DNA from 4 places in the Desulfovibrio faecalis genome. Region 3 is predicted to be linked to each of the others. Evidence: predicted binding sites of a transcription regulator. Region 3 holds the regulator's gene; each other region holds the start of a gene.

Region 1 (2,199 bases), 1.2 Mb from region 3:
TTGTCAGACATCTGCTTGAGCATTTCGGCCTTGGCGCTGTAAAGCTTAGCGTCGATTTCGCGCAGATCCTTCTGGGCGGCTTTGACGCGGGCGTCGTCGGGCTTGGCGCCAGCGGCGGCAAGGTTGTTCAGTTCAGCCATCTTGGAAAAATGCTGTTGCATGGTGGGCTGTGTTTTTTCAACAAAGCTCTGGTGAATCTGCTGCATGGTTTCCATCTGCTCGCTGGACAATCCCATGCCAGGGCCCATGCCGTAACCCATGCCGGGGCCCATGCCCATGCCTGTGCCGGGGCCCATGCCTGCGGGGCCCTGTCCGTCGCCGTTCCGGGCGGAGGCAACGCCCGAAAGGCCGAGGAAGATGGCAAGGGTAAGGGCCGCGCCGCTGGTAACGATCTTGGAGGTCTTCATTGTAGTATTTCCTTTTGTTTTGATGGTAGTTGCGTGTTGGTTAGGTGATTATTTGCGCAGGCTGACGGAAAGCTTATCGCCCGTAGCCATGCCCGTGGCCGTGGGGGCCGTGCGAGCCGGATTGACCGTTGCCGCACCAGGAGGAACTGACCTGGGTACCCTCCGTGCTGGTGGCAGAGGCGTTTACCGCAAAGGCCAGCACCAGGGCCAGAGAAGCAAAAATCAGAGTAAGTTTGATAGAGTTCATGAATATGCTCCTTTAGTTCGGCCTGCAGAGGGCAAGGCCGTTCAGATGCTTTTTTTCAGTTTTTCGTATTCCTCAAGAGTGATTTCTCCAGAGGCCAACCGCCTTTTAAGAATCGCCATGGAATCTGTATAATCCATGTTTCTTCTCTGCGACGGGAATATTCTGCTGATAAAAGCGACCGCAAGGGAAATAATCAGTATCATGAATATGAGGTGCGTCATGCCATTTCCCCATCCCATTACGCTTCCTATATCGCAGCCATACATATCCGTATCCTCAATGTGACGTTGCGCCGTCAGTTTGTTATTTGTCTTCTGATTGGTGCTGCGCATTTCAGCGCCGTTTGATGCTGTATAGGCAAAGGCCGTGCCAAGATGAGTGGAACATTGTAACTATATAAATTTATTGTATTAAATTGAATTGATAAGTCCCCAGCGTTCTCTGTCTGGATTGATGTTGTCCATTTTTTACTCAGTTGGCTGGCCAGCTATCCAATTTTTACCGGGGGGCTTGCGGGGTGAGTAAAAAATACATACTTATGATACTGCGCCGTTGAGGAAACACTCATGATCCGTTTTCGCCCATCTCTCTCCCAGCGCTTGTCGCGCATGGGCCTTTCACCCTGGATGCTGCTTGGGGCGGCCCTTATTCTCGGCCTGACACTGGTGGGGCTTTCCGTGCGCAGCAACCAGCGCGAGCGGGCCTTTATGGTGCACAACCTTACGGACAGGGCCGAGGCGCTCATCTGGGCGCTTGAAGCCGGAACCCGTACGGGCCTGCGCCTCAGTCCCGGCACAGTGCTTGGCCTGCGCCCGCTGCTCAGCGAAACGGCCCGCCAACCCGGCATTCTCTATATGGCTGTTACCGATGTGAGCGGGGCCATACTTGCCCAGAGCGGCGACAGCTCGCCGATTCCCGGCGTGCCGGATGACGCCGCTCCGGAATTTTCTCCCACTCCCATGATGGTGCAGCCTCAGGATATCCCCCCCCTTGCAGATGTTTCAGACCGGCCCATGTGGCGGGTGCGCAATGTGGATGGAAAAGAAGTTTTTGAGGTTTTTCGAGTATTTGCGCCCCTGAGTCGTTCACATGGGCAACAGCACATGGGTGGGCAACAGCATATGGGCGGCGGGCACGGCTCCCACGGCATGGGCATGATGGGCCGCATGCTGGGGCGTTCCCCTGATATTGACGGGCCTGACCCCAATGATGTGTTTGACAATCCGCCTCCTCCCCCTCCCGCACGAGGAGGGTTTGGTGGTCGTCCCGGTCCTGAGGCCCCCCGGCAGGTGGTGGGCGTGGCTCTGGTGGGCTTTGACGCGCGCCCCTTTGAGGATGCTCTGGCGCAGGACGCGCGCAACAACCTGCTCTCTGCCGCGCTTGCGGCCGCATTGGGGTTGGCTGGTTTTGTGTCCCTGTTCTGGATGCACAACAACCGTCGCTGGCGGCGTATTGTGCGCGATCAGCAAGTCATGGCCGCAGAAGTTGTGGCAAACCTCCCCCTCGGGCTTGTGATCAGTGATCCGAACGGGCGTATTGCCATGA
Region 2 (2,199 bases), 1.6 Mb from region 3:
GGCGCAGCAGGGGCTGGGCGCTGGAGAAATTGTCCAGACACACCAGATGCACGGTCTGGCCCTGACGATACAGATCCTCAATGAGGGGCTGGCATTGCAGAAGGTCGCCAAAACGCGTCAGGTTGATGACCAGTGTGGTGCCTGAGCGGTCAGCCGCAGAGCAGGTGGTCTCCATTGATTGACCGCCTTATGCCAGCGCCGAGGTTTTGCCGCCGTTCAGAAGGTTCAGGGCCAGGGCCTTTTCTTGCTTGAAGCGGTTGGCCACGGCTGCCTGAATATTGCTGTCGGAAGATCCAAACTGCCCCACGCGTATATTGTACACGTTGTTGATGAGGTTGCGCTCATAGGCGGCATCGGTCGGTTTGCCGCTCATGGCGTGCGCCCTCTCGAATATGCGGGCCGCGCCCGCTGGGCCGTGTTGCACCGATGTGCTCCAGATAACCTCCCGCATGGCGGTGGAAACCTTGTCGGGGTTCAGGCCGATGCGCTGAGATATGGATTCCAGCGCGGGTTTGTAATGGCTCTGGCGTACAAAGGCCTCCTGAAGATCCTCAAAACGCTCGGGCTGTTCGTTGGCAATGGCGCGCCATGTGTCGGGCATGGCTCCCTTGCGGCTGCCGGTATTGCCAGGGCCGGATGATCGCAGGCGCTTGGAAAGATCCGGCGCTTCCGTGTCCAGAAAATCCAGAAAATCCTTCAGGCTGCCCGCGCGTGACGATACCTGATACTTGCCGTAGGAGGTGCCGCCGTTGCGGTCATAGCCCACGGCGGCAATGCCGTCGCTGCCAGACTCAAAGCGGGCTGAAAGCTGACCGAGCTCCATGTCCTCTATCTTGTGCGAGGCCTTGGTGCGGGCCTGAGCCTGGGGCTGGGTGCGCGAATGGACAAAATCGCCCATGCTGAGTCCCTTGATGCGGTTGTCCATGGCGCTGGTCATGGAGCGCAGATGCCGGGCAGTACCCATGCTGCGGGCAAGATCAAGGGTGGAGTTGCCGCCGGATACTGTCTGCATGAGGCTGTCAATGGCCTTGGTCTGCCGCATGTCGGTTTCAGCCTTGCTGAATACCTGTGTGCGGGCAAGATCGCTTGGCGAGCGCCCTGCCAGTACCATGCCCTGCTGCCCCATGTTCCCGGCCAGGGTCATGCCTGCGCGCTGCATTTCGGCAGTGCTGGCGTTTTCCGCATTGGTGGTCTGGCCGCTCATGATGTTGGCAAAGGACGCGGGGTTTCCGGCCTGTGCAGACGCAGTGCGGCGTGGAGCTCCCGCCTGGGCCTTTTGTGCATCAGATGGGGGGCGGATCAGAAAATTGGAAAGTGCCATGTGTTCCTCCTGCGGGGCTGAGGCTCCGCGTTGAGGAAAAAGCAAGTACAGTGCCAACTCTGGATATGCGCGGGTAAAACGACAGGTTATATTTTGCGGATCAGGCCTGCGCCGGAATGCTGACGCTGGCGGAGGAACCCGTCAGGGCTGCCGCAAATACCAAGGACAACCGACAGCGTCGGTTGCCCTTGGGAAAGACGATGGGGTAGGGGTTCCGGCGGGGCTTCCGCGCGGAAACGGCTACTGCTTGGCGGGCTGGGCTGGGGCTTCTTCGGTGTTGGCGCTGTGAACGGAGGTCGCCAGTTCCTTGGCAAGGGTTTCGGCAAAGACCGGGGGCATGCCCGCGCCGGTCTTGAATTCCTGATGGGCAAGCAGGGCAATGCGCATCTGGCTGCTGCCAACGGCATTGCGCTTGCCAATGTTTTTGAGATTTTTACTGCGGGACCCCTGAGTGCTTGGAACATGCCGCTGCACCAGCAGCACATCCGCCACCATGGCGGTACCGCCCTTGCCGCTCAGTTGCGAGGGTGCGTCATACCCGGCAGTCACCACCTGACGGGCGGTTTCCGGCGCGGTTGTCCCGGCGGCGAGCACGACTATCTGGAGGATGTAGCCCGCTTCGCTGGGGTTTGGGACTACCGTGTAGCCCTGGCGTTGCAGCCATGTCTCCACCTGGGTGCGCAGGCCGAAAACCTTGTTGGTATTGTCGCGCACGTTAACATAAACCGCCGGATGGATGTTCACATCGGCTTCCGGCTCCTCAATCTGGCCCTGGCGCAGCACTTCCACGCGTGCTGCGTCCGCCGATTGGCGCACGCAACCGCAGAGGGAGGCAAAGACCATGCACAGCATCAGAATATAGCGGATAAAGGACATAC
Region 3 (2,199 bases):
GAAGGGCATGGTTGATGAACGTCACCGCCATCGTTACGAATTTAACAATGCCTTCAAGGAAATGCTGGGCGAAAAGGGCATGGTTTTCAGCGGCACCGCCCCTGACGATTCGCTTGTGGAAATCATTGAGCTGAAGAACCACCCCTGGTTCCTTGGCTGCCAGTTCCATCCCGAATTCAAGTCCCGGCCCATGAACGCGCATCCGCTGTTCCGCGAATTTATCGGAGCGGCGAAAAAGTTCGCCAAGGTGTAATTTGCGGCTCTAACGCAGCGAGGCTTTTTGATTTTCACCAAGCTTGGGTATCGCAAAATCGCGCAAAAAGGGGAGGGCATTGCCTTCCCCTTTTTTGGTGCGCAGATTATTTTCAATGGCGCAAATGCTGCGCCAAATCTGGATTTTTGGCGCTGGCAGCCCTTGCTGCTGGTTGGCGATACCGCGAACCTGATCTTGCAACTGTTAGCTATTGCATAATTTTTGCAGATGTGGCACAGTACTTGTAAACAGATAAGTCTATAGTCCTATGGCTAGTTAATGCAAAAGAGCACACATGGCACTGGAACTACGGCAGCAACTTAAGCTGTCACAGCAACTGGTAATGACCCCGCAATTGCAGCAGGCAATCAAGCTGTTGCAACTCTCACGCGTGGAACTTCTGGAAACTGTGCAGCAGGAACTGCTTGAAAACCCCTTTCTCGAAGAATCTTCACTTACGGACGATGCCTCCCAGGAGCAGCACGAGGAAAGCCGCGAAGCCCCAAAGGAGGAAGTGTACGACAGGGAACTGGCCAAGGACGCCGACTGGGAAGATTACCTCGGTGAGTTTGCCAGCACCCCCCGCCTATCGCAGTCGCGCGAGTTTGAACTTGCCGAAGAAATTTCGCCTCTTGAAGCCCGATATGCGGCCAAGCCCACCCTTGAGGGGCATCTTTTCTGGCAGTTGCGCCTTTCGTCGCTGACAGAAGAGCAGAAGGCCATTGGCGAGGTCATTATCGGCAACCTCTCCTCCGCCGGGTACCTGCAAGCCAGCATTGAAGAAGTGGCCGAAATGGCCCAGGTCGCGCCCGAGGCCGTGCTGCCCGTGCTTGAGAGGGTGCAGCTTTTTGATCCCATCGGCGTTGCCGCGCGCGATGCGCGCGAATGCCTGATGGTGCAGATCAAGAGCCTCAATTACGCCCGCGACCCAATCCTCGTGGAGCTGGTAGAATCGCACCTCGAAGACCTCGAGGCCAAGCGCTACAAGCCCCTGCTGCGCAAGTTCAAGCTCGATATGGAAGAGCTCAAGGAGTATCTGGATATCATCCAGAGCCTTGACCCATTGCCCGGCGCAAGTTTTGGCGGCGGCGAGCCAACCTACGTAAGCCCCGATGTATTTGTGTACAAGATGGGCGACGAATTTGTGATTTTGCTCAATGATGACGGCCTGCCCCAGTTGCAGCTTTCGGCCATGAGCCAGATGAACATTGGCGGCTCTGAGAAGGAAAAGGACTACTGCGCAGAAAAGATCCGCTCCGCCTCATGGCTTATCAAGAGCCTGTATCAGCGCCAGCGCACGCTTTATAAGGTTATGGAAAGCATTGTGCGCCACCAGCAGCCATTTTTTGAGGACGGCGTGACCAAGCTCGCGCCGCTCATTCTCAAGGATATTGCTGACGACATCAGCATGCACGAATCAACGGTGAGCCGCATTACCACCAACAAGTATGTGGCAACGCCCCACGGCATCTTTGAATTGAAGTTTTTCTTTAACAGCGGCCTTGAACTCGATGACGGAAGCCAGGTAGGCTCAGAAAGCGTCAAGGCTCTGATCAAGAAATTCATCTCTGAGGAAGATACCCGATCCCCCCTCAGCGATGAGCGTATCGGCGAAATGCTCAAGGAGCGTCTCAAGGTCAATATTGCGCGGCGCACGGTGGCAAAATACCGCACGGCGCTTGATATTCCATCTTCGTCAAGGCGCAAGGAGCATTTCTGATTCCCCGTCGAGTGGCTCAATACTTAGGAGGAACTTATGAACATCTCATTTGCTTTCAAGAACTTTGAAGCCTCCGAACATCTGAAGAAGTATGCCCGTCGCCGCATGGAAAAGCTGGGACGGTTTTTTGGCAAGGCCTCTGGCCTTGAAGTTGTCGTTGTGCTGACAGTCGACAAGTTCCGTCATCGCTGCGAAGTGACCGTTACGGGCGAAGGCCTGCACATCA
Region 4 (2,199 bases), 450 kb from region 3:
ACCTTTTCATCGGGAACGCAGATATTGAACAACCGCTTAGGGATCAGCCTGCCCACTTCGGTCAGGGATTCGCCCGCCGGAGTGCGCGGCAGCTCGCCGCTTTCCATAACCATGCGCAGGGTGGCGGGATCCATGCCTTTTTTGCCGCGTCCCAGGCACTTGGTGCATGAGAATGAGGGGCATCCGGCCTTGGACAGGGCGTTCTTTGTCGCCGCCACCATGTTGGCTCGAACCATTGCAACTATTTCCTGCATGGGAGCCTCCTACAGGCCGGACTTGCCGCTGCTGATGGTCCAGGCCTCGCTGACGCTTGAAACAAAGATTCTGCCATCGCCAAAGTGACCATCGCCCGTTTTTGCCACGCGCAGGATAACGCGGATGGCATCGTCCTTGTCTTCGTCGCTGACCACAAGCATGAGCATCTGCTTGGGAATTTCATCATACTGGATATCGCCCACCATGATGCCTTTCTGCTTGCCGCGCCCCACCACATCAAGCTTGGTAACGGCGGGAAAACCCGCTGCCAGCAGCTCGGAGAGAACCTCGGTGGTTTTTTCGGGCCGGATAATCGTGCGAATCATCTGCATAGCTGTTCTCCGTTTCGTGCTGGGTGATTAGGCGTCCATCAAGCCGTGTTCCATGAGCAGCTCTTCGAGCCGTTCCTGGGAGAGGGGCTTGGGAATGACAAACATGTCGTTGCCATCGATCTTCTGGGCCAGGGAGCGGTATTCGTCGGCCTGTCCGCAGGTGGGGTCGAATTCGATAACGGTCTGCTTGTTGATTTCGGCGCGCTGCACCATGTTGTCGCGCGGCACGAAGTGGATCATCTGGGTGCCGATTTCCTTGGCAACGGCAGAGACAAGCTCGGCTTCGCCATCAACCTTGCGGCTGTTGCAGATGATGCCGCCAAGGCGCACGCCGCCGGTGTTGGCGTACTTCTTGATACCCTTGCAGATGTTGTTGGCGGCGTAGAGGGCCATCATTTCGCCCGAAGCCACAATGTAGATTTCCTGGGCCTTGCCTTCACGGATGGGCATGGCGAAACCGCCGCACACAACGTCGCCCAAAACGTCATAGAACACGTAGTCGAGGTCTTCGGTGTAGGCGCCAAGGCGTTCCAGCAGACCAATGGAGGTGATGATGCCGCGCCCGGCACAGCCAACGCCCGGTTCGGGGCCGCCGGATTCCACGCAGCGGATGCCCTTGAAGCCATTTTTGAGCACCAGATCCAGCTCGATGTCTTCACCCTCTTCGCGCAGGGTATCGAGCACGCTCTGCTGGGCAAGGCCGCCCAGGATAAGGCGCGTGGAGTCGGCCTTGGGGTCGCAACCCACGATCATGATGTTCTTGCCCATTTCGCCAAGACCGGCGTTAAGGTTCTGTGTGGTGGTGGACTTGCCGATGCCGCCCTTGCCGTAAATAGCTACCTGACGCATGAGATTCCCTCTGGGTTTGATGTTCCCGCGCTCGTTGCGCTTGTCCCTCTTTCTGCAGAAACCGTGCCGTTAGATTAACTATCCAATATTATTACTTAATTTTATGATCTGCATGCACAATCAATACAAAATTGTTAAGATGGCCCACGGTGCAGAAAAAACTCTGTTCTCTGTAAGTTTCTTTAATAATAGGTTTTTATTTGAAGAAAAATTTTGGTCGTGAATCGGCGATACAAATTTGTTTGAAATTGGGAACGTGTTGCAGAGAAATCACCAAGCGTGAATATGCGGGGGCAGACTGGGCTGCATTTGGGGCGCTCTGTGATGGACGCGGCAGAGGAAAGCAGGCAGGTCAGCACTGACTGCCCATGAATGCGAAAGCCCGGCCCATCAGGTAAATGGGGCGGGGGTAGGGATTAATCACAAAAAAAGGGGCGAATTGAGAGCAGTGTGGGGGAGGATGGTGGCGGTTCAGGCAAGAATGCATCTGCTCGGGCGGTTCAGCCAGTGGGGGAGGCAAAAGGGCTTATTCTTCAAGCATGCTCAGCCCTGCGTGCCGCAAAGATATGTATGGCGGTGCCGGGAGAGTTTGATTCAAAATTGTATCAAAATAGGAACGGTAGTGTAAAAACTGCAAAGCGTGAACACGCCAACCCGCGTAAGAGATACAGCGGGCAAGATCGGGCGCACGGCTTATGCGCGGCATATGCGGCAGAAATGCAGGCAGTGGTTCGGCGGTGGGGATGGTAGTTTTACGCTCAGC

Evidence for each region. Region 3 encodes sigma-54, which starts transcription at its own class of promoters, with help from an activator protein. Its sites were predicted from a motif close to CTGGCACGGNNNNTGCTT; they were not measured.
Region 1: the regulator sigma-54 is predicted to act here: its motif matches at 1,010-1,027, upstream of ACUZ79_RS05350 (SHOCT domain-containing protein).
Region 2: the regulator sigma-54 is predicted to act here: its motif matches at 1,361-1,378, upstream of ACUZ79_RS03540 (VgrG-related protein).
Region 4: the regulator sigma-54 is predicted to act here: its motif matches at 1,489-1,506, upstream of nifH (nitrogenase iron protein).

What each region holds. Positions count from the first base shown of each region.
Region 1 covers NZ_JBRBQR010000001.1:1,204,118-1,206,316, forward strand. The annotation lists gene ACUZ79_RS05340 (periplasmic heavy metal sensor) at 1-407, opposite strand, end outside; gene ACUZ79_RS05345 (hypothetical protein) at 481-654, opposite strand; gene ACUZ79_RS05350 (SHOCT domain-containing protein) at 696-986, opposite strand; gene ACUZ79_RS05355 (two-component system sensor histidine kinase NtrB) at 1,221-2,199, shown strand, end outside.
Region 2 covers NZ_JBRBQR010000001.1:801,660-803,858, forward strand. The annotation lists gene ACUZ79_RS03535 (glycosyltransferase family 9 protein) at 1-175, opposite strand, end outside; gene ACUZ79_RS03540 (VgrG-related protein) at 188-1,321, opposite strand; gene traT (complement resistance protein TraT) at 1,562-2,197, opposite strand.
Region 3 covers NZ_JBRBQR010000001.1:2,356,269-2,358,467, reverse strand. The annotation lists gene ACUZ79_RS10370 (CTP synthase) at 1-253, shown strand, start outside; gene ACUZ79_RS10365 (hypothetical protein) at 281-472, shown strand; gene rpoN (RNA polymerase factor sigma-54) at 549-1,973, shown strand; gene hpf (ribosome hibernation-promoting factor, HPF/YfiA family) at 2,010-2,199, shown strand, end outside.
Region 4 covers NZ_JBRBQR010000001.1:1,901,748-1,903,946, forward strand. The annotation lists gene ACUZ79_RS08480 (P-II family nitrogen regulator) at 1-254, opposite strand, end outside; gene ACUZ79_RS08485 (P-II family nitrogen regulator) at 264-587, opposite strand; gene nifH (nitrogenase iron protein) at 615-1,436, opposite strand.